DNA from 4 places in the Enterobacter cloacae complex sp. R_G8 genome. Region 3 is predicted to be linked to each of the others. Evidence: predicted binding sites of a transcription regulator. Region 3 holds the regulator's gene; each other region holds the start of a gene.
The links. Region 3 encodes PurR, which represses purine synthesis genes. Its sites were predicted from a motif close to CANGCAAACGTTTGCNTG; they were not measured.
Positions count from the first base shown of each region.

Region 1: the regulator PurR is predicted to act here: its motif matches at 3,781-3,798, upstream of tusA (sulfurtransferase TusA).
Region 2: the regulator PurR is predicted to act here: its motif matches at 3,933-3,950, upstream of purH (bifunctional phosphoribosylaminoimidazolecarboxamide formyltransferase/IMP cyclohydrolase).
Region 4: the regulator PurR is predicted to act here: its motif matches at 3,159-3,176, upstream of NQ842_RS16390 (amino acid aminotransferase).

Region 1 covers NZ_CP102246.1:515,621-521,371, forward strand. Annotated here, with positions in the region: gene NQ842_RS02380 (AI-2E family transporter) at 1-1,028, opposite strand, end outside; partial or broken gene NQ842_RS02385 (MFS transporter) at 1,138-2,390, shown strand; gene NQ842_RS02390 (DcrB family lipoprotein) at 2,395-2,952, opposite strand; gene NQ842_RS02395 (7-cyano-7-deazaguanine/7-aminomethyl-7-deazaguanine transporter) at 3,025-3,690, opposite strand; gene tusA (sulfurtransferase TusA) at 3,858-4,100, shown strand; gene NQ842_RS02405 (TRAP transporter large permease) at 4,106-5,392, opposite strand; gene NQ842_RS02410 (TRAP transporter small permease) at 5,403-5,751, opposite strand, start outside.
Region 2 covers NZ_CP102246.1:4,847,881-4,853,631, reverse strand. Annotated here, with positions in the region: gene NQ842_RS22880 (IS481 family transposase) at 1-847, shown strand, start outside; gene purD (phosphoribosylamine--glycine ligase) at 928-2,220, opposite strand; gene purH (bifunctional phosphoribosylaminoimidazolecarboxamide formyltransferase/IMP cyclohydrolase) at 2,236-3,825, opposite strand; rRNA gene NQ842_RS22865 (16S ribosomal RNA) at 4,389-5,751, shown strand, end outside.
Region 3 covers NZ_CP102246.1:3,062,564-3,068,314, forward strand. Annotated here, with positions in the region: gene sodB (superoxide dismutase [Fe]) at 1-435, shown strand, start outside; gene NQ842_RS14485 (MFS transporter) at 471-1,637, opposite strand; gene NQ842_RS14490 (YnhF family membrane protein) at 1,801-1,890, opposite strand; gene purR (HTH-type transcriptional repressor PurR) at 2,188-3,213, shown strand; gene punR (DNA-binding transcriptional activator PunR) at 3,231-4,142, opposite strand; gene punC (purine nucleoside transporter PunC) at 4,258-5,457, shown strand.
Region 4 covers NZ_CP102246.1:3,435,209-3,440,959, forward strand. Annotated here, with positions in the region: gene asnS (asparagine--tRNA ligase) at 1-1,361, shown strand, start outside; gene NQ842_RS16385 (porin) at 1,967-3,055, shown strand; gene NQ842_RS16390 (amino acid aminotransferase) at 3,240-4,430, shown strand; gene NQ842_RS16395 (MBL fold metallo-hydrolase) at 4,488-5,135, opposite strand; gene NQ842_RS16400 (YcbK family protein) at 5,156-5,707, opposite strand.

The DNA.
Region 1 (5,751 bases), 2.4 Mb from region 3:
GGTCGTCCCGGCCCCAGCAGTATCGCCAGTTTGCTGCCGCCTTTGGTGGTCTCCATCCAGATTTTACAGACGCTGGTGAGCGGTACCGACAGCAGCATCCCAACCGGGCCCAGCAGCCATCCCCAAATCAGTAAGGATAAGAACACCACCAGTGTCGACATCCCCAGCCGGTGGCCCATCATCCGTGGCTCAAGAATATTCCCCAGCACCATATGCACCACGAGGAACAGCGCCCCCACCAGCATGCACTCATAGAAGCCATTAAACAGAAACGCCTGAATCATGGGCGGCACGGCGGAGAGGACCGCGCCAATGTTGGGCACGTAGTTCAGCAAAAACGCCAGCACTCCCCACATCAGCGCGAACTGCACGCCCATCAGCATCAGCCCCAGCCAGACAATCACGCCGGTCCAGACGCTCAACAGGGTTTTTAATGCCAGATATTTGGAGACGCCCTTTAACGCGCGGTGTAAACCGGCGATGTGAATTTGCGGATTATTCAGCGCAAAGCGCAGCTTATAGGGCACGTGGCGCACTTCGAACAGCATAAACACCACCGTCATGACCAGCAGCAAAATGCTGGCCATGGCGCCGGACAGGCCGGTCATCAGCGTGGTGGCGTAGGTCATGATTTTTTCGGAATCCATCCGGCGCAACATCCGTTCCGGCGAAATATGCAGGTTCAGAAACGGCATCATCTCCTGAAGCGCCACGATCTTGCGCGTCAGCTCTTTGTTGTATTGCGGCAGCATCGTGGAGAACTCGCTCAGCGAGGCGGCCAGCACGCCGAAAAGGGCGGTGAGGGCAATCAGCATCACGATAACCACAATGGTTATGGCCACCGGGCGGCTGATACCCCGGCGCAAAAACCAGGTCACCAGCGGGTTAAGCACAATGGCAAAAAAGAGCGCCAGCAGAAGCTGGACAATAATATCGGCGGCAGCATGGATACCGGCGAGGATCACCACCAGAGAGGCGAGTTTTAACAGGATGTGGAGTCCTGCTTTGTCGGGCGGGTTAGGGGTCATGCGTGTTCCTTAATGTGATTGCCCGTTAAGTGTAGTGCGCGGGATCCGCTTCGTCTGGCACCGTTAATCTGAAAGTCGCTGCTGATTTTCTGCTGGCGTCGTGGTAATAGTGAAACACTGTTGCAAAAATCCAGGTAAAACCCCATGCCCGAACCTGCCGCCGAACCGGCATTAAGCGGATTGCGCCTTAATCTGCGCATTGTCTCAGTTGTGATTTTTAACTTTGCCAGTTACCTGACGATTGGCCTGCCGCTGGCGGTCTTGCCGGGCTACGTCCATGACGTGATGGGGTTTAGCGCATTCTGGGCGGGGCTGGTGATTAGCCTGCAGTACTTCGCCACGCTGTTGAGCCGCCCACATGCGGGTCGCTACGCGGATCTGTTCGGGCCGAAGAGCATTGTGATTACGGGATTATGCGGCTGTTTTCTCAGTGGCCTAAGCTACCTGCTGGCGGCAACGACCAGCCACTGGCCGTTGGTCAGCCTGTTGCTGCTGTGCCTGGGCCGGGTGATCCTGGGGATTGGGCAAAGCCTGGCAGGAACCGGTTCGACGCTGTGGGGGGTAGGCGTGGTCGGGGCACCGCACATTGGCCGGGTGATCTCCTGGAACGGCATTGTCACCTACGGGGCAATGGCGCTTGGCGCCCCGCTTGGGGTGATGTGCTATGCGTATGGCGGACTGTACGGCCTGGCGGGCACCATTATGGTGGTCGCGCTGGTGGCGATCCTGTTTGCCCTGCCGCGTCCGAAAGTGAAGGCCAGCAAAGGTAAACCGCTGCCGTTCCGGGCAGTGCTGGGGCGCGTCTGGCCGTATGGTATGGCACTGGCGCTGGCAACCACCGGCTTTGGGGTGATCGCCACCTTTATCACCCTGTTTTATGACGCCAAAGGCTGGGATGGGGCGGCCTTTGCGTTAACCCTGTTCAGCTGTGCGTTTGTGGGTGCCCGTTTGCTCTTTCCGAACGGTATTAACCGCCTGGGCGGGCTGAATGTAGCGATGATCTGCTTTGCCGTTGAGATTGTCGGGCTGCTGCTGACCGGTATAGCGACCGCGCCGTGGATGGCAAAAATTGGCGTGTTCTTCGCCGGAGCCGGTTTTTCGCTGGTCTTCCCGGCGCTGGGCGTGGTGGCGGTGAAAGCCGTGCCGCCGCAGAATCAGGGGGCGGCGCTGGCAACCTACACGGTGTTTATGGATATGTCGTTGGGTATTACCGGGCCGCTGGCAGGGCTGGTCATGGCCTGGGCAGGCGTGCCGGTAATCTATCTTGCGGCTGCGGGTCTGGTGGTGATGGCCCTGATGCTCACGTGGCGGCTAAAAAAATGGCCCCCGGTGCAGGCACCGGAGGCCACGTCATCATCCTGACGCGTTACTGAATCACGATGGTGTTGATGATGTTTTCAGCGGCAGTCTGCGCTTTCTGCTGATCTTCCGCTGGCAGGGTGATCTGCAGGGTCAGCAGTTTGTTATCCACCTTACCCAGCACCACGGAAGAGTAAGCCGTCTGACCTTTTGCAGAGATAATGCTGTCCAGCTGCTGCAGCGTGTGGCCTTTCAGTTCGATGGACTTGTTGGTCACCACCTGCAGCTGCGGGTCGCGGCTGCGCTGCTGATCTTCCAGACGTTTGGACAGCACGGCCAGGTCTTCGCTGGTATCGTCGCCCACAATCACAATCACCGCTTTCTGCCCGGTTGCATCGGAATAGACGTGCATGTTGTTCGCCTGGGTACCCAGCTTGCCGCTCTGGTCAGTCATATCCGCTGGCAGAGAGAAGCTGAGTTTACCGTCCAGCAGGTTCACCGGCTGACCGGTTGCGTTGCTCTCTGCAGACGCGCCCTGAGCAGGCGTTTTCGTGTCGCTGTTATCACAGGCTGCAAGGCCGACAACCAGCAGGCCAATCCCGACATATTTAACCAGATTGCGCATTGACTTCTTCCTTTCGATAAACGGCCATAACGGCTCATTTGTCCATCTTATCACAACTGATAAAGCGAACCCTTAACCAGCCTGCAATGCTGTGATTTCAGATTTATCTGCCAGTCTTTTCAGCAGCATATTCAGCAGCACGCCGTACATCGGCAGGAAGAAGACAATGCTGATAAGCACCTTGAAGCAGTAGTCCACCAGCGCAATTTCCATCCAGTGTTCGGCCATAAACGCATCCGGGCTGTGCCAGAAGGCAATGAAGAAGAAGGCCAGCGTATCGCTGACGTTGCCGAACAGCGTCGAGGCGGTGGGGGCCATCCACCAGCGGTGATTCTGACGCAGGCGGTTAAATACGTGCACGTCGAGGATCTGCCCCAGCGCATAGGCCATAAAGCTTGCGGTGGCGATACGGGCGACAAACAGGTTGAAGTGGGTTAACGCTTCAAAGCCCTGCCAGCTTCCCATGTAAAACAGGGAGGAAATAACGTACGACACGAACAGCGCCGGCAGCATGACCGCAAAAATAATGCGGCGAGCCAGCGGTGCGCCAAAAATACGCACGGTCAGATCGGTGGCGAGAAAAATAAACGGGAAGCTGAACGCGCCCCAGGTGGTATGGAAACCAAAGATGGCGATCGGCAACTGCACCAGATAGTTACTGGAGGTGATCACCAGCAGATGAAAAAGCGAAAGCCAGAACAACGCTTTTACGCGCTGCGATTCAGAAAACGGCGTCATATTGTGACCTTTTTATACGTTGGGGTGAGGGAACCCAATAAAAACCGCAGCATGATACTGCTTTGACGGGACTTTGCAATGGTTAGTTTTTACGCAACCGTTAACCTGGTTTGCATTGCCGGCTACGGGGCGTAAACTACAGCCGTTTTTATCTGACCGAGAACACCATGACCGATCTGTTTTCCACTCCAGACCACACCCTTGATGCGCAGGGCCTCCGCTGCCCTGAGCCGGTAATGATGGTGCGCAAAACCGTGCGCAATATGCAAACCGGCGAAACGCTGCTGATTATCGCTGACGATCCGGCAACCACCCGCGATATCCCCGGTTTTTGTACCTTTATGGAGCATGAACTGGTGGCACAGCAGACCGAAGCGCTGCCGTACCGGTATTTGATCCGTAAGGGGTAACCCCCTTACTGCATGCCCAGCAATCCCGGCAGCCACAGCGAAATCGCCGGGATGTACGTTACCATTCCCAGCACCACCAGCAGCATGCCGTAAAACGGTAGCATTGCGCGCACCACATGTTCGATTTTCTGCTTGCTCACCGCACTGGCCACAAACAGCACCGATCCCACCGGCGGCGTGATAAGCCCGATCCCCAGATTCACCATCATGATCATCCCGAAATGCACCGGGTCGATCCCCAACGCATTGGTCACCGGCAACAGCACCGGCGTCAGGATCAGAATGATCGGCGCCATATCCATCAGGGTGCCAATCAGCAGCAGCATGATGTTGAGATACATCAGGATCACGTACTTGTTATCCGAGAGCGAGGTGAAGAACGCCGTGATGCGCACAGGTAACTGCATGTAGGTCATCACCGCGCCAAACGCCGCCGCAAAGCCAATCAAGATCATCACGATAGTGACCGTTTTCACCGTCCGGCACATCAGCTTCGGCAGTTCGCTCCACTTATAGTCCCGATAGATAAACATGGTGACAAAGAACGCCCACAGGCAGGCGACTGCCGCCGATTCGGTGGCGGTAAATATCCCGGACAATATGCCGCCGAGGATAATCACCACCGTCATCAGCCCCCACAGGGCATCGAGAAATATCTTCAGCGCCTGTTTAAAGGGGATCTTTTCGCCTTTTGGATAGCCGCGCTTATGGGCAAAGCACAGACACAGCGCCATCAGACACAGCCCCAGCAGCAGCCCCGGCAGCACGCCGGCGATAAACAGCGTGGCGATGGAGACCGTACCGCCTGCGGCCAGCGAGTAGATCACCGAGTTGTGGCTGGGCGGGATTAAAATCGCCTGCACCGACCCGCTGGCGGTGACCGCCGCCGCATACTCGCGGGGATACCCCTTTCTCTCCATCTCCGGGATCATCACACTGCCGATGGAGGCGGTATCCGCCACCGATGAACCGGAAATCGCGCCGAAAAAGGTGGAAGCCACGATATTCACCAGCGACAGCCCGCCGCGAATAAAACCGACAAAGACATACGCGAAATTCACCAGCCGACGGGCGATGCCGCCTTCCGCCATGATCGCCCCCGCCAGGATGAAAAACGGGATCGCCAGCAGGGTAAATTTGTTAACCCCGCTGGTGATCTGGATCATCAGCGCTTCGAGCGGTAACTCGATCCACAACGCGCCCGCGACGGCGCTTAAGCCGACGGCAAACGCCACCGGCATACCCAGCGCCAGCAAAATGGCGAGGGTGAATAACAAAACGAATGCATCCATTGTTCACCCCTCAACTGTGGTTGCCGATCAGCACCACAGGACGGTTTTCCTGTGAGCCAAACAGCAGACGTTCAATGACAAACAGGATCAGCACCGCCGAACCAATTGGCAGCGGCAGATAACTCTCCCCTGACGTCAGGATCGGAAACTCGGCGACCGGCTGCTCCCAGAGCTCGACACACAGCCAGTAGCTGTACCAGAACATAATCAGCGAGATCAGCAGCATCAGCAGATCCACCACGCGCGCACACGCTGTTTTCAGCATGTCTGGCAATCGGTCGGTCAGCATGTTTACGGCGATGTGCGATCCGGCACGGTAGCTCACCGCCGCGCCGATAAACGTAAAGGTCACCATACAG
Region 2 (5,751 bases), 1.8 Mb from region 3:
GGGGCACCGTATGCCCGCCTTCAGCACCGTTCATAACCTGATGGCCCGTCACGGCCTGCTGCCGGGCACTTCACCGGGCATTCCCGCCACGGGACGGTTCGAACATGACGCGCCGAACCGGCTCTGGCAGATGGATTTTAAGGGCCACTTTCCCTTTGGCGGTGGCCGCTGCCATCCGCTCACCCTGCTGGATGACCACTCCCGTTTTTCCCTGTGCCTGGCGCACTGTAGCGATGAACGGCGTGAGACCGTGCAGCAACAACTGGTCAGCGTGTTTGAACGCTACGGCCTGCCGGACAGGATGACGATGGACAACGGCGCCCCGTGGGGAGACACCACCGGCACCTGGACGGCGCTCGAGCTGTGGCTGATGCGCCATGGTATCCGGGTGGGACACTCCCGGCCGTATCATCCGCAGACGCAGGGCAAGCTGGAGCGTTTTCACCGCAGCCTGAAGACGGAGGTGCTGCAGGGTAAATGGTTCGCGAGTGAGGGCGAACTGCAGCGCGCCTTCGACCACTGGCGGACGGTCTATAACCTTGAACGCCCGCATGAGGCGCTGGATATGGCGGTACCGGGCTCGCGGTATCAGCCGTCATCGCGACGGTACAGCGGCAACACAACGCCCCCGGAATACGACGAGGGCGTGATGGTCAGGAAAGTGGATATCAGCGGAAAGCTGAGCGTGAAAGGGGTAAGTCTGAGCGCAGGCAAGGCGTTCAGGGGAGAACGGGTCGGGCTGAAGGAGATGCAGGAAGACGGCCGCTACGAGGTGTGGTGGTACAGCACAAAAGTGGGGGTGATCGACCTGAAGAAAAAGTCGATCACCATGGGTAAAGGATGTTAAAAAGTGTTCACCATGTCCCCGAACACCTGTCTACCATGTCCCCGGACCGTACAGAGGGAGAGGGTTAGGGTGAGGGGGTATTATTCCCCTTGCTCGCGTGCAATCGCACGATAGCCGATATCCTGACGGCTAAAGCTACCGTTCCAGTGAATATCCGCCATCAGCGCATAGGCACGCTTCTGGGCATCGGCAACAGTATGGCCCAGCGCGGTGGCGCACAGCACGCGGCCACCATTAGTCAGTACGCGATCGTCCTCAGACAGTTTCGTACCGGCGTGGAACACCTTCGCACCTTCAACTTCTTCCAGCGGCAGGCCGTGGATCTCATCCCCGGTGTTGTAGTGGCCAGGATAACCGCCCGCAGCAATCACCACGCCCAGAGACGCGCGTTCGTCCCACTCGGAGGTTTTCTCATCCAGCTTGCCGTCGCATGCGGCCAGGCAAAGATCCACCAGATCGGATTTCATGCGCAGCATGATTGGCTGTGTTTCCGGATCGCCGAAGCGGCAGTTAAATTCGATTACCTTCGGATTGCCCTGCTTGTCGATCATCAGGCCCGCATAGAGGAAACCGGTGTAGGTGTTACCCTCGGCAGCCATTCCTTTTACGGTTGGCCAGATGATACGGTCCATGGTGCGCTGATGCACTTCATCAGTTACCACAGGTGCAGGGGAGTAAGCACCCATACCGCCGGTATTCGGCCCGGTATCCGCATTGCCTACGCGCTTATGGTCCTGGCTGGTGGCCATTGGCAGAACGTGTTCGCCATCGACCATCACGATAAAGCTCGCCTCTTCACCGTCGAGAAACTCTTCAATCACGATGCGGTGGCCCGCGTCGCCAAAGGTGTTGCCGGCCAGCATATCGTGAACCGCGGCTTCGGCTTCTTCGAGCGTCATCGCGACGATAACGCCTTTACCGGCAGCCAGACCGTCGGCTTTAATAACGATCGGCGCGCCTTTTTCACGGAGGTAAGCCAGGGCGGGCTCAATCTCGGTGAAGTTCTGGTATTCCGCCGTCGGGATGTGATGACGCGCGAGGAAATCTTTGGTGAAGGCTTTAGATCCTTCCAGCTGTGCGGCACCTTCCGTTGGGCCGAAGATTTTCAGACCCGCGGCACGGAACGCGTCAACAACGCCAATCACCAGCGGAGCTTCGGGGCCGACGATGGTGAGATCGATTTTCTCGTTCTGTGCAAAGCTCAGCAGCGCGGGAATATCCGTCACGCCGATGGCGACGTTCTGCAGAGCAGGTTCCAGTGCCGTACCCGCATTACCCGGCGCGACGAAGACGGTTTTCACCCGCGGCGACTGAGCTGCTTTCCACGCCAGCGCATGCTCGCGTCCGCCGTTACCAATCACTAATATTTTCATTTTCTGCTCCGTGGATTAATGGCGGAAGTGGCGCATGTCGGTGAAGATCATCGCGATGCCGTGTTCGTCGGCGGCGGCAATCACTTCGTCGTCGCGGATTGAGCCGCCAGGCTGGATCACGCAGGTGATGCCCACTGCTGCGGCAGCATCAATACCGTCGCGGAACGGGAAGAAGGCATCAGACGCCATGGCGGAGCCTTTCACTTCCAGACCTTCGTCACCGGCTTTAATCCCGGCAATTTTCGCGGAGTAAACGCGGCTCATCTGGCCTGCACCTATCCCGATGGTCATGTTCTCTTTGGCGTAGACAATGGCGTTGGATTTCACGAACTTCGCCACTTTCCAGCAGAACAGCGCGTCGCGCAGCTCCTGCTCTGTTGGCTGACGTTTGGTCACGACGCGCAGGTCTGCGGCTGTCACCATGCCTAAATCGCGATCCTGTACCAGCAGCCCACCATTTACACGTTTGAAATCAAGACCCGGCACGCGCTCTGCCCACTGGCCGCAAACCAGCACGCGCACGTTCTGTTTCGCAGCGGTGATTTTCAGGGCTTCTTCAGACGCAGATGGCGCGATGATCACTTCAACAAACTGACGAGAGATAATGGCCTGTGCGGTTTCGGCATCCAGTTCGCGGTTAAAGGCGATAATGCCGCCGAAAGCAGAAGTCGGGTCGGTTTTATAGGCGCGATCGTAAGCATCCAGAATGGATGTACTCACCGCTACGCCGCATGGGTTCGCATGCTTCACGATAACGCAGGCAGGCTCGCTGAACTCTTTCACACACTCCAGCGCAGCATCGGTATCGGCAATGTTGTTATAAGAGAGCGCTTTGCCCTGAACCTGCTGCGCGGTAGCGACAGAGGCTTCTTTTACCTCTTCTTCTATATAGAAGGCAGCCTGCTGGTGGCTGTTCTCGCCATAACGCATATCCTGCTTCTTGATGAAGTTCAGGTTCAGCGTGCGTGGGAAGCGGCCGGAAGGATCGTTGCTTTCACCGTGGTAAGCAGGCACCAGGCTACCGAAGTAGTTGGCGATCATGCTGTCGTACGCGGCGGTGTGTTCGAATGCTTTAATCGCGAGGTCGAAACGGGTGTCCAGAGTCAGTGACCCTTCGTTCGCATCCATCTCATTAATAATGGCGGAGTAGTCGCTGCTCTTCACCACAATGGCCACATCTTTATGGTTCTTGGCCGCGGAGCGCACCATCGTCGGTCCGCCGATATCAATATTCTCTACGGCGTCTTCCAGAGAGCAGCCTTCGCGCGCTACGGTTTGAGCGAACGGATAAAGGTTAACGACAACCATATCAATTGGCGCGATCTCATGTTGTTCCATAATCGCGTCGTCCTGACCGCGACGACCCAGAATACCGCCGTGGACTTTTGGGTGCAGGGTTTTGACGCGTCCATCCATCATTTCCGGGAAACCGGTGTAATCGGACACTTCGGTTACCGGCAGACCTTTATCTGCTAACAGGCGTGCGGTACCACCTGTGGACAGCAGCTCTACACCACGTGCAGAAAGTGCCTGAGCGAATTCGACGATACCGGCTTTATCAGAAACACTGAGCAGAGCGCGGCGGACTGGACGACGTTGTTGCATGGTAAATCCCCTGGATTTCACGATTACAGAGAGCGTTAGATGAATTTTCCAGCGAAAAACTCATCTAACACACCTGACGAGGCATCCTTGTTAAGCGCGAGCATTTTAACGAAAACGTTTGCGCAACGCTCGCGAATTTTCACTTTTTCGCATCGCTGTGGATAAGTCTGTGCGTAAAAGGGTATAAAGCGGGGTTTTGCTGGGGAATGCAGCAGTCAGTCATTTTTCTGTCATTTAGCGGTTGCGGCCTGCGGAGAACTCCCTATAATGCGCCTCCATCGACACGGCGGATGTGAATCACTTCACAAACAACCCGGTCGGTTGAAGAGAAAAAATCCTGAAAATCAGGGTTGACTCTGAAAGAGGAAAGCGTAATATACGCCACCTCGCGACAGAGCGCTGAAGCGCGTCGCAACTGCTCTTTAACAATTTATCAGACAATCTGTGTGGGCACTCAAAGTGACATGGATTCTTAATGTCTTCGGACACTAAATGAATACCAAGTCTCAACGAGTGAACACGTAATTCATTACGAAGTTTAATTCATTGAGCATCAAACTTTTAAATTGAAGAGTTTGATCATGGCTCAGATTGAACGCTGGCGGCAGGCCTAACACATGCAAGTCGAACGGTAGCACAGAGAGCTTGCTCTCGGGTGACGAGTGGCGGACGGGTGAGTAATGTCTGGGAAACTGCCTGATGGAGGGGGATAACTACTGGAAACGGTAGCTAATACCGCATAACGTCGCAAGACCAAAGAGGGGGACCTTCGGGCCTCTTGCCATCAGATGTGCCCAGATGGGATTAGCTAGTAGGTGGGGTAACGGCTCACCTAGGCGACGATCCCTAGCTGGTCTGAGAGGATGACCAGCCACACTGGAACTGAGACACGGTCCAGACTCCTACGGGAGGCAGCAGTGGGGAATATTGCACAATGGGCGCAAGCCTGATGCAGCCATGCCGCGTGTATGAAGAAGGCCTTCGGGTTGTAAAGTACTTTCAGCGGGGAGGAAGGTGTTGTGGTTAATAACCACAGCAATTGACGTTACCCGCAGAAGAAGCACCGGCTAACTCCGTGCCAGCAGCCGCGGTAATACGGAGGGTGCAAGCGTTAATCGGAATTACTGGGCGTAAAGCGCACGCAGGCGGTCTGTCAAGTCGGATGTGAAATCCCCGGGCTCAACCTGGGAACTGCATTCGAAACTGGCAGGCTAGAGTCTTGTAGAGGGGGGTAGAATTCCAGGTGTAGCGGTGAAATGCGTAGAGATCTGGAGGAATACCGGTGGCGAAGGCGGCCCCCTGGACAAAGACTGACGCTCAGGTGCGAAAGCGTGGGGAGCAAACAGGATTAGATACCCTGGTAGTCCACGCCGTAAACGATGTCGATTTGGAGGTTGTGCCCTTGAGGTGTGGCTTCCGGAGCTAACGCGTTAAATCGACCGCCTGGGGAGTACGGCCGCAAGGTTAAAACTCAAATGAATTGACGGGGGCCCGCACAAGCGGTGGAGCATGTGGTTTAATTCGATGCAACGCGAAGAACCTTACCTGGTCTTGACATCCACAGAACTTTCCAGAGATGGATTGGTGCCTTCGGGAACTGTGAGACAGGTGCTGCATGGCTGTCGTCAGCTCGTGTTGTGAAATGTTGGGTTAAGTCCCGCAACGAGCGCAACCCTTATCCTTTGTTGCCAGCGGTTAGGCCGGGAACTCAAAGGAGACTGCCAGTGATAAACTGGAGGAAGGTGGGGATGACGTCAAGTCATCATGGCCCTTACGACCAGGGCTACACACGTGCTACAATGGCGCATACAAAGAGAAGCGACCTCGCGAGAGCAAGCGGACCTCATAAAGTGCGTCGTAGTCCGGATTGGAGTCTGCAACTCGACTCCATGAAGTCGGAATCGCTAGTAATCGTAGATCAGAATG
Region 3 (5,751 bases):
GGCAAAACGCTGGAAGAGATCGTCCGCAGTTCAGACGGTGGCGTATTCAACAACGCTGCTCAGGTGTGGAACCACACTTTCTACTGGCACTGCCTGGCGCCAAATGCGGGCGGCGAGCCGACCGGTGAACTGGCTGCTGCGATTAACGCCGCCTTTGGCAGCTTTGCGGAGTTCAAAGCGAAATTTACCGATGCCGCAATCAAAAACTTCGGTTCTGGCTGGACATGGCTGGTAAAAGAGGCCGATGGCAAACTGGCTATCGTCTCCACGTCTAACGCGGGTACACCACTGACCACCAGCGCGACTCCGCTGATGACCGTGGATGTCTGGGAACACGCGTACTACATTGATTACCGTAACGCGCGTCCTAACTACCTGGAGCACTTCTGGGCACTGGTTAACTGGGACTTTGTGGCGAAGAACTTCGCCGCGTAAGAGAGACGCAGAAGGGTTTCCCCTTCTGCGTTTTTTTATTCGGCAGCACAGGCCGCTTCAGGCTGTTTACGACCCGACATCATCACTAGCAGCAGGCCAAGCGCGGCAATAATGGCCCCCATCACCGGCACAAAGCTGTATCCCAGACCACCCGAAATCACAGCACCACCCGCTGCGGCACCGAGCGCATTGCCCAGATTGAACGCACCAATATTCACTGACGAGGAGAGGCCCGGCGCCTCATGCGCGACGCGCATTACGCGCATCTGCAGCGGCGGAACCACGGCAAAGGTGGCCGCCCCCCAGACGACCATCGCAATGGCCGCGCCAACTTCATTACGCGCCAGCCACGGGATGGCAACCATGATGACAATCAGCAGGGTCAGAAAACCCTTCAGCGTTCCGCTCACGGAGCGGTCAGCAAATTTCCCGCCCAGATAGTTACCAATCGAGAAGCCCACGCCAATCAGCACCAGCATCGCGGTGATAAAGATCGGCGTCGCGTGAGTGATGTCATGCAGCACCGGCGAAATATAGGTGTAAAGGGTAAACATCGCCCCGGCACCCAGCACGGTAGTAAGCAGCGCCGAGAGCACCTGCGGGCGCATCAGTACCGACAGCTCTTTACGTACCTCAGGCCGCTCACCAGCGCTGCCTTTCGGCAGGGAGAAGAACAACGCCACCATCGCGACAACGCCCAGTACGGCGGTTGCCAGGAACGACATACGCCAGCCAATGACCTCTCCCAGCCAGGTCGCCGCAGGAACACCGCCAATGTTGGCGATGGTCAGGCCCATAAACATGGTTGCCACGGCACTCGCCTGCTTGTGTTTGGGCACCACGCTTGCGGCAACCACCGACCCCAGCCCAAAGAAGGCACCGTGGTTAAGGCTGGTCAGAATGCGGGACAGCATCAGTGTGGTGTAATCCGGCGAAATGGCGGAGAGCACATTGCCGAGGGTAAAGATAGCCATCAGGAAAATCAGCGCGTTACGGCGAGCGCGGTGGGAAAGCAACAGCGTCATCAGCGGAGCACCAACCATTACGCCAATGGCATAGGCGCTGATTAACATCCCGGCTGCAGGGATAGAGACGTCCACACCGCGGGCGATAACCGGTAAGAGCCCCATAGGGGAGAATTCAGTAGTGCCAATCCCAAAAGCGCCAATCGCCAGGGCCAGCAGGGGAAAATTGATTTTCATGCGTCAACTCCGGATGCCGTGTCAGGTCGTGACACAGAACAAAGAAGGCGAAAGCATGACATTAATCACAAAAAATGAGAAGTTAACAAATTGGCAAAAGATTTTTGCCGGAGATGTAACAATCAGGGGAAGCGGGAGAGAGCGAACGCCCCCTCCGCGTAAATCAGTGCAGTGCAGCCGTCAGACCCGCGGCAACAATCAGCGCCAGCACAATAATGGTGGTGAACAGCGAAAACTTCAGATCGGAACTCATCAATTTTTCTCCTTTTAATCCCCCCACGAAAAGTGAGCTTGCTCATTTTTACACAATTTACGTCAAAAATCTTCCCGGATTTAAACGGATAACCACTTTAGCTCTTCCCCTTTTCATCAAGATAGGACAAAATTCCACGCTAAATTTATTAGCGTACCGGCCATTGACCCCCTCCTGACGTCCCGTGTCGTTTTCCTGGCGTGCCGCAATTCAAGATTGCGTGATAAGGGTGAGAGAAGGCAAACGTTTACCTTCAAGGTTTTCAGGAGTTTAGGATATGGTCTGGAGTGACATTTAATGGCAACAATTAAAGACGTAGCAAAACGCGCAAACGTTTCCACTACAACCGTATCACATGTAATTAACAAAACCCGCTTCGTGGCGGAAGAGACGCGCAACGCCGTCTGGGCGGCAATCAAAGAGCTGCACTACTCGCCGAGTGCCGTTGCGCGCAGTCTTAAAGTTAATCACACCAAATCTATTGGTTTGCTGGCGACCAGCAGTGAAGCGGCCTATTTTGCCGAAATCATCGAAGCGGTTGAGAAAAACTGCTTCCAGAAAGGCTATACCCTGATCCTCGGCAACGCGTGGAACAACATTGAAAAACAGCGCGCCTATCTGTCGATGATGGCGCAAAAACGCGTGGATGGCCTGCTGGTGATGTGCTCCGAGTATCCGGAGTCCGTGCTTTCCATGCTGGAAGAGTATCGTCATATCCCAATGGTGGTGATGGACTGGGGCGAAGCGCGCGCCGACTTTACCGACTCCGTCATCGATAACGCCTTTGAAGGCGGTTATATGGCGGGCCGCTATCTGATTGAACGCGGTCACCGTGAAATTGGCGTGATCCCGGGGCCGCTTGAGCGCAACACCGGTGCTGGCCGTCTGGCCGGATTTATGAAGGCGATGGAAGAAGCGCTGATCACCGTGCCGGAAAACTGGATCGTGCAGGGCGACTTTGAGCCGGAATCGGGCTACCGCGCCATGCAGCAGATCGTTTCCCAGCCGCATCGTCCAACGGCGGTGTTCTGCGGCGGGGATATCATGGCGATGGGGGCCCTGTGTGCGGCCGATGAGCTGGGCCTGCGCGTGCCGCAGGATATTTCCGTGATCGGCTATGACAACGTGCGCAACGCGCGCTTCTTTACCCCAGCGCTGACCACCATTCACCAGCCGAAAGACTCCCTGGGTGAAACGGCCTTCAATATGCTGATGGACAGGATCGTCAACAAACGTGAAGAGTCGCAGTCGATTGAAGTCCACCCGCGTCTTATCGAACGCCGTTCCGTTGCGGATGGTCCGTTCCGCGACTACCGTCGTTAATCACTGTACGGAGCCAGTTACGCTGGCTCCCGTAACCATTCCCGGTTAAGCGTTTCGCTGTCTCCCAGGTAATCCAGTAACCACGCCATGGCGGGCGACACGTCATTTTGTTGCCACGTCAGGCAGCAGGCTGCATCCGGGAACGGATTCTCCAGCGTCAGTTCGACCCATTCACCGGTATCGATTCTCGGCTTAGCGAAATGCACGGGCACCATCGCGACACACAGCCCGGCACTGAGGCAGGTCGCGGAGGACTCCCAGTCCGGCGCCACCACCCGCCGCTGATTATCCAGAAGCCAGGTAATACGTTTTGGCAACGAGCGCGAGGTATCTTCCAGCACCAGCGACGGCCAGTTGCGCAGCGTGTCGTCACTCAGCGGCCCCTCCATGGCAGCCAGGGGATGATCGCTTGCCACCACACATTTCCAGCTCAACATGCCCATATCACGAAACGCATAGCGTCCCCCGACGGGGATCGCCTGGGTCGCCCCAATCGCCATCTCTGCCCTGCCGTCCGCCAGCGCGTCCCAGACGCCGTTGAACACCTCCTGCGAGACGCGAAGTTCAACGTCTGAAAAATGACGATAGAAATCCACAATCATCTGCCGGGTGCGCTCGGGTTTGACGATGTTATCCACGGCAATGGAGAGATGCCCGCGCCAGCCGTTGGCGATCTGCTGACACTGTTCACGGGTGATCTGCATTTTTTTGATAACAGAACGCCCTTCTTTCAAAAACCACGCCCCTGCCGGCGTTAATTCCACATCGCGATGACGTCGTTCAAACAGCGGCACAGCCAGCCACTCTTCGAGCTGACGTACCGTGTAGCTTATCGCGGAGGGAACGCGGTGTAGCTCCTGTGCGGCACCGCTGAAACTGCCGTTTCGTGCGACAGCATCGACAACTTCAAGAGAATAATCTGACCACATTTTCTGCCTGCAAAAAATTTGAATGCACTAGCCAAATATTAGCGTTTCACAACCCGCTTTGCACTCCCTACACTCTGCGCCAGTGTCTACCTGCCTCCTCAAGGAGAATAAAACAATGCAACCCAGGAATGGATTTTTAGTCTGGCTCGGCGGTTTGAGCGTGCTGGGCTTTTTGGCCACCGATATGTACCTGCCCGCGTTTGCGGCGATGCAGGCAGATTTACAAACCCCTGCTGCGGCCATCAGCGCCAGCCTGAGTTTGTTCCTCGCGGGCTTTGCCATTGCACAGTTGCTCTGGGGCCCGCTCTCCGATCGCTTTGGGCGTAAACCGGTGCTGTTACTGGGCCTGGGCATTTTTGCCGTCGGCTGTCTGGGAATGTTATGGGTACGCGATGCGACCTGGCTGCTGGTGCTGCGCTTTGTGCAAGCCGTCGGCGTCTGTGCGGCAGCGGTGACCTGGCAGGCCCTTGTTACCGACTACTACCCGGCCAACCGCACCAACCGCATTTTCGCCACCATTATGCCCCTGGTAGGGCTTTCACCTGCCCTCGCTCCCCTGCTGGGCAGCTGGATCCTGGTGCATTTCGAGTGGCAGGCTATCTTCGCCACGCTGTTTGCCATCACGCTGGTACTGATGCTGCCGGCGTTTGCCCTCAAGCCCGCGCATAAAAAAGAGGCGCATGCCGACGCCAAACCGATCACGTTCCTCTCCCTGCTGAGCGCCAAAGCGTATCGTGGTAATGTCCTGGTCTATGCCGCCTGCTCGGCGAGCTTCTTCGCCTGGCTCACTGGCTCGCCGTTTATTCTGCACGATATGGGATACAGCCCGGCCGCCATTGGCCTGAGCTATGTCCCGCAGACCATCGCCTTCCTGCTGGGCGGATACGGCTGCCGTGCGGCACTGCAGAAATGGGAAGGCCAGCAGATGCTGCCATGGCTGCTGGTGCTCTTTGCTCTGAGTGTGATCGCCACCTGGGCTGTCGGTTTTATTCCGGGCGTCGGCCTGGTAGAGATATTGATTCCGTTCTGCGTGATGGCAGTGGCTAACGGCGCCATTTACCCTATCGTGGTGGCACAGGCGTTACGTCCTTTCCCGCAGGCGACAGGTCGTGCCGCTGCCCTGCAAAATACCCTGCAGCTGGGTCTGTGCTTCCTGGCAAGCCTGGTGGTTTCAGCGCTGATTGCCACGCCGCTGTTGACCACCACCAGCGTGATGCTGGCGACTGTTGTGCTGGCCGTGATGGGATATCGCGTGCAATCAGCCGCACAACGTGAGCTTGATAGCCCCACGCAGCCGGAAACGTCGCATGCGTAGTCACTGCGGAAAATATGTGACATTTCAGTGATTAGGTTGCTAAGAATTTTCTATTGAATCACCAAATTTTGAGGCCTATACTAAATTTGGTTCGATTAAATACGATAAATATTAAGTGTTAACGGGAGCCGGAGTGCTCCCGTTTTACCATGGAAGGCATTTCGGCAAGGGATATCTCCCTTCCTCTGTTCTACGTCGGATACTAGCCTCGCGGTATTTACCGTGAGATTTCTCACAAACCATAAAAAGCGTCTACGCTGTTTGAAGGTTCTGATCACAGTAAGGTGATGGAGA
Region 4 (5,751 bases), 370 kb from region 3:
TCGCTGTTGACCAGGAAGTCACCGTGCGCGGATGGGTGCGTACCCGCCGAGATTCTAAAGCTGGCATCTCCTTCCTTGCCGTCTATGACGGTTCCTGCTTTGATCCTGTACAGGCCGTCATTAATAATTCTCTGCCCAATTACAATGATGACGTTCTGCACCTGACAACGGGTTGTTCCGTAATTGTTACCGGCGTGGTTGTTGCATCACCGGGACAGGGTCAGAGTTTTGAAATTCAGGCCACGGCCATTGAAGTGACCGGCTGGGTTGAAGATCCGGACACCTACCCGATGGCAGCAAAACGTCACAGCATCGAATATCTGCGTGAAGTGGCTCACCTGCGTCCGCGCACTAACCTGATTGGTGCGGTTGCCCGTGTCCGCCACACGCTGGCGCAGGCACTGCATCGCTTCTTCGACGAGCAGGGTTATTTCTGGGTGTCTACCCCGTTGATCACCGCCTCCGATACCGAAGGTGCTGGCGAAATGTTCCGCGTCTCGACGCTGGATCTGGAAAACCTGCCGCGCACGCCGGAAGGTAAAGTGGACTTTGACAAAGACTTCTTTGGTAAAGAAGCCTTCCTGACAGTGTCCGGCCAGCTCAACGGCGAAACCTACGCCTGTGCGCTGTCTAAAATCTACACCTTCGGCCCAACCTTCCGTGCGGAAAACTCCAACACCAGCCGTCACCTGGCGGAATTCTGGATGCTGGAGCCTGAAGTGGCTTTCGCAGACCTGAACGATGTCGCTGGCCTGGCGGAATCCATGCTCAAGTATGTCTTCAAAGCGGTACTGGAAGAACGTGCTGATGACATGAAATTCTTCGCTGAGCGTGTCGATAACGAAGCGATTGCACGTCTGGAGCGCTTTGTTTCCTCCGACTTTGCCCAGGTGGATTACACCGATGCAGTCGCTATTCTCGAGAAATGTGGTGAGACGTTTGAGAACCCGGTTTACTGGGGCGTGGATCTCTCTTCCGAGCATGAGCGGTACCTGGCTGAGAAGCACTTCAAAGCACCGGTTGTTGTGAAAAACTATCCGAAAGACATTAAGGCGTTCTATATGCGCCTTAACGAAGACGGTAAAACCGTTGCCGCAATGGACGTACTGGCACCGGGCATTGGTGAAATTATCGGTGGTTCCCAGCGTGAAGAGCGTCTGGACGTGCTGGATGCGCGCATGCAAGAGATGGGGCTCAATCCAGCGGATTACAGCTGGTATCGCGATCTGCGCCGTTACGGTACTGTGCCACACTCAGGCTTTGGTCTGGGCTTCGAACGTCTGATCGCCTACGTCACAGGTGTTCAGAACGTACGTGACGTTATTCCGTTCCCACGTACGCCGCGTAATGCCAGCTTCTAAGTAACCAAAATCATAATGGCCAGCATTTGCTGGCCATTATTTTATTCTGCTCTGTCAATTTTCGTCAGCGAAAAGTAAGCACCTTTCAACTTTGACCCCGTCACAACCACTAGTTGTTACGTTTTGTTTCCACGAAATATCTACGAACAAAAAATAAACCCTATTCTTATTGCGATTATTTAATCCTCAAGCAATAGCACAAATTTCAACCAAAATCACAGCCATCCAGAAGTCCTTTTTGGGTCATAAGAAAAAATGAGTCGTTGAAGGTGCGCGTATACGAATTGCCTTTATCTAAATTAATTATAAGGAATTCATATATATAGGAATCTGCTTGCCGTTTAATTCGCCACGTCTTTCTGAAATTTGAGGTGGTTCACAAAGTTCCGAAAAATACACATTTAGTTACATATAATTTCTTTTTGTTACTCAATCTTGAAAATTGTAGCACTTTCAGGCTAGCGAAACGGTTCTATGAATGGAAAGATGCCTGACAGATACATAAAGACACCAAACTCTCATCAATAGTTCCGGAAATATTTATTGACGGAATTTATTGGCGGCAGTGGCGAGTGTCATAAAAAAACCAATGAGGGTAATAAATAATGATGAAGCGCAATATTCTGGCAGTGGTAATCCCTGCCCTGCTGGTAGCCGGTGCAGCTAACGCTGCAGAAATCTATAACAAAAACGGCAACAAACTGGATCTGTACGGGAAAGTGGTTGGTGAGCACGATTTCGTGACCTCCGGTGACAACACAGACAGCAGCGATGCTACCTATGCTCAGATCGGTTTCAAAGGCGAAACCCAAATCAATGACCAACTGACCGGTTACGGCCAGTGGGAATACCGTGCTCTGGCAAGCCAGCCAGAAAGCAGCCAGACTCAGCGTACCCGTCTGGCGTTCGCTGGCCTGAAAGCTGGTGATGCAGGTTCCATCGACTACGGCCGTAACTACGGTATCGTTTACGATGTAGAATCTTACACCGATATGGCGCCATCCTACTCAGGTATGACCTGGGCTAACTACTCTGATAACTTCATGACCGGCCGTACCACTGGCGTTCTGACCTATCGTAACTCTGACTTCTTCGGTCTGGTTGATGGCCTGAGCCTGGGCCTGCAGTATCAGGGTAAAAACGATCGTACCGACGTTAAAACCGCTAACGGTGACGGTTTTGGTACCTCTGTTGGTTATGAGTTCGGCGAAGGTTTCGGCCTGATCGGCGCATACAGCAACTCTGACCGTACTAACCGGCAGACCGCTGACGGTAAAGGCGAGAAAGCGGAAGCATGGGCTGTTGGTGCTAAGTACGATGCGAACAACATCTACCTGGCAACCACCTACGCTGAAACCCGCAACATGACCCGTGAAGAAGACGGTTCATTCGCAAACAAAACTCAGAACTTCGAAGTTATCGCTCAGTACCAGTTCGACTTCGGTCTGCGTCCATCCGTGTCCTACGTTCAGTCTAAAGGTAAAAACCTGGCTCAGCGCGGCACCTTCGCGGGCGGCGATGCTGACCTGCAGAAATTTGTTGAACTCGGTGCGACTTACTACTTCAACAAAAACTTCAACATCTATGTTGACTACCAGTTGAACCTGATCGACGACACCGACTACTCTCGTAGCGTGGGTATCGTGAACGGTAAAGACGACCAGGTTGCAATGGCTGTAACTTACCAGTTCTAATCAGTACACCACTTTGTTATATGCTTAATGAACAGGGCTTCGGCCCTGTTTTTTTATGCCTGACAGAAAATAATGGCGACTTTTGAAAAGCCGCACGCTTTTCGTCGCAAACGGTTGGCATTTTGTAAATCTACCGTTAACCTGATAGCGGATTTCACTTCTGTAATCACAATGGAACTTCGTCATGTTTGAGAACATTACCGCCGCTCCTGCCGACCCTATTCTGGGCCTGGCCGATCTGTTTCGTGCCGACGACCGCCCTGGCAAAATCAACCTGGGTATTGGTGTATATAAAGATGAAACCGGCAAAACCCCGGTACTGACCAGCGTAAAAAAAGCTGAGCAGTATCTGCTGGAAAATGAAACCACCAAGAACTACCTCGGTATTGATGGTATCCCTGAGTTTGGTCGTTGCACGCAGGAGCTGCTGTTCGGTAAAGGTAGTACAATTGTGAGCGACAAACGCGCGCGCACAGCACAAACGCCTGGCGGTACCGGCGCACTGCGCGTGGCGGCGGATTTCCTTGCAAAAAATACCGCTGTTAAGCGTGTCTGGGTGAGCAATCCAAGCTGGCCGAACCACAAGAGCGTCTTTAACTCTGCGGGTCTGGAAGTGTGCGAATATGCGTATTATGACGCCGCACACCACGCTCTGGACTTCGATGGCCTGCTGGCAAGCCTGAGCGAAGCACAGGCAGGTGACGTGGTACTGTTCCACGGTTGCTGCCACAACCCAACCGGTATTGATCCTACGCTTGAGCAGTGGGAACACCTGGCTAAGCTCTCCGTTGAGAAAGGCTGGCTGCCGTTGTTTGACTTCGCCTATCAGGGCTTTGCCCGTGGTCTGGAAGAAGATGCTGAAGGTCTGCGCGCATTCGCAGCTGTCCATCAGGAGCTGATCGTTGCAAGCTCCTACTCCAAGAATTTTGGCCTGTACAATGAGCGCGTAGGCGCCTGTACGCTGGTCGCGGCAAGCGAAGAGACCGCAGAGCGTGCGTTCAGCCAGATGAAATCTGTGATCCGCGCAAACTACTCTAACCCACCGGCACACGGTGCCTCTGTCGTTGCCACCATTCTGAGCAACGATGCGCTGCGTGCGATCTGGGAACAAGAGCTGAACGATATGCGTCAGCGTATTCAGCGCATGCGCCTGCTGTTTGTAAATACTCTGGCTGAGAAAGGGGCTGACCGTGACTTCAGCTTTATTATTAAGCAGAACGGGATGTTCTCTTTCAGCGGCCTGACCAAAGAGCAGGTACTGCGTCTGCGTGAAGAGTTTGGCGTGTACGCCGTGGCCTCTGGCCGCGTGAACGTTGCAGGTATGACCCCTGACAACATGGCGCCACTGTGCGAAGCGATTGTCGCCGTACTGTAATGTAATTAGCGCCCACAAAAAAGCCTGCACTATGCAGGCTTTTTTTATTATCCGGATTTACCAGACAGGCATTTCATCCTGAAGGAAGGGGTTATGCACCCGCTCGTAGCCCAGCGTCGACATCGGGCCATGTCCAGGGATAAACGTCACGTCATCACCCAGTGGCAATAACTTCTGTTTAATCGACTGGATCAGCTGTCCGTGGTCGCCACGCGGAAAATCGCTGCGTCCTACGCCACCTTTGAAAATCACATCGCCGGAAATCAGCAGACGAGACTGGTCATCAAAGAAGACGATATGGCCTGGCGTATGCCCAGGACAATGCAACACCTGTAAAGTCACATTCCCTACGTTCACACGCTCTCCTTCGTTTAACCAGCGATCGGGCGTCAGCGGCTGACACTCATCGAGGCCAAACATGCGGCTTTGGGCTGGCAAACCCTGCAGCCAGAACTCATCTTCTTTTTCCGGACCGATCACCGGCACACCATAGTGCTGTGCCAGCTCCGCCGCTGCGCCGACATGGTCAAGGTGACCATGCGTCAGTAAAATCTGCATCAGCGTCACACCGCTTTCTGCAACTTCCTGTTTGATCTTCTCAGCGTCACCGCCGGGATCGACAAGCGCGGCCAGTTTGGTTTGCTCACACCAGATCAATGAACAATTCTGGGAGAACGCCGTAACCGGAATAATACGATAGTTCATACTGCTCCTGTGTTTCGTTATTACCAGTGCCGAACTGGACCGGTATCAATATGCACAAAGTTACTACTTGGGTAATATCCTACACCACCTGCGCGCATAGATAACGCAGCTTTGCGAATATTGGCTAACGAAACGCCTTCAATATGGAAGTCCATTGCCTGTCCCCTGGTGTGATAGCTTTTTTTCGCTACCCCACGGCTGCGGGCGCGCAATTCATTATTGGTATCAATGGAACGATAACCAGAAATGAGTTGCACCGGCTTGCTGGTACCCAGCAGGCCCTGAAGGCGGAACAACTGGTCAAATAATCCTGGGTCGATGGCTTTTACTTTATTCGCGCGGAAATCACGGAAAAAATGGTTAAGTCTTGCTAATTCATCCTGAATATAGCCTCTGCCATCGAAGAACTCCGCTTTTAGCGACTCACCAGTATGCAGATTGTTGAGCGTTAAAATACGCGGACGAGGTGTCGAGAGGGTGGCAAATGCTGGCGTCGGCAGGATGGCCGCTGCGCCGAGCGCAACACCACCTAACGCCAGCAGTTTGCGGCGATTAGCGTCAAATTTGTCCATGATAATCAGGTCTACAGGTCAAAGAAATCGTAATATGCTTAGCG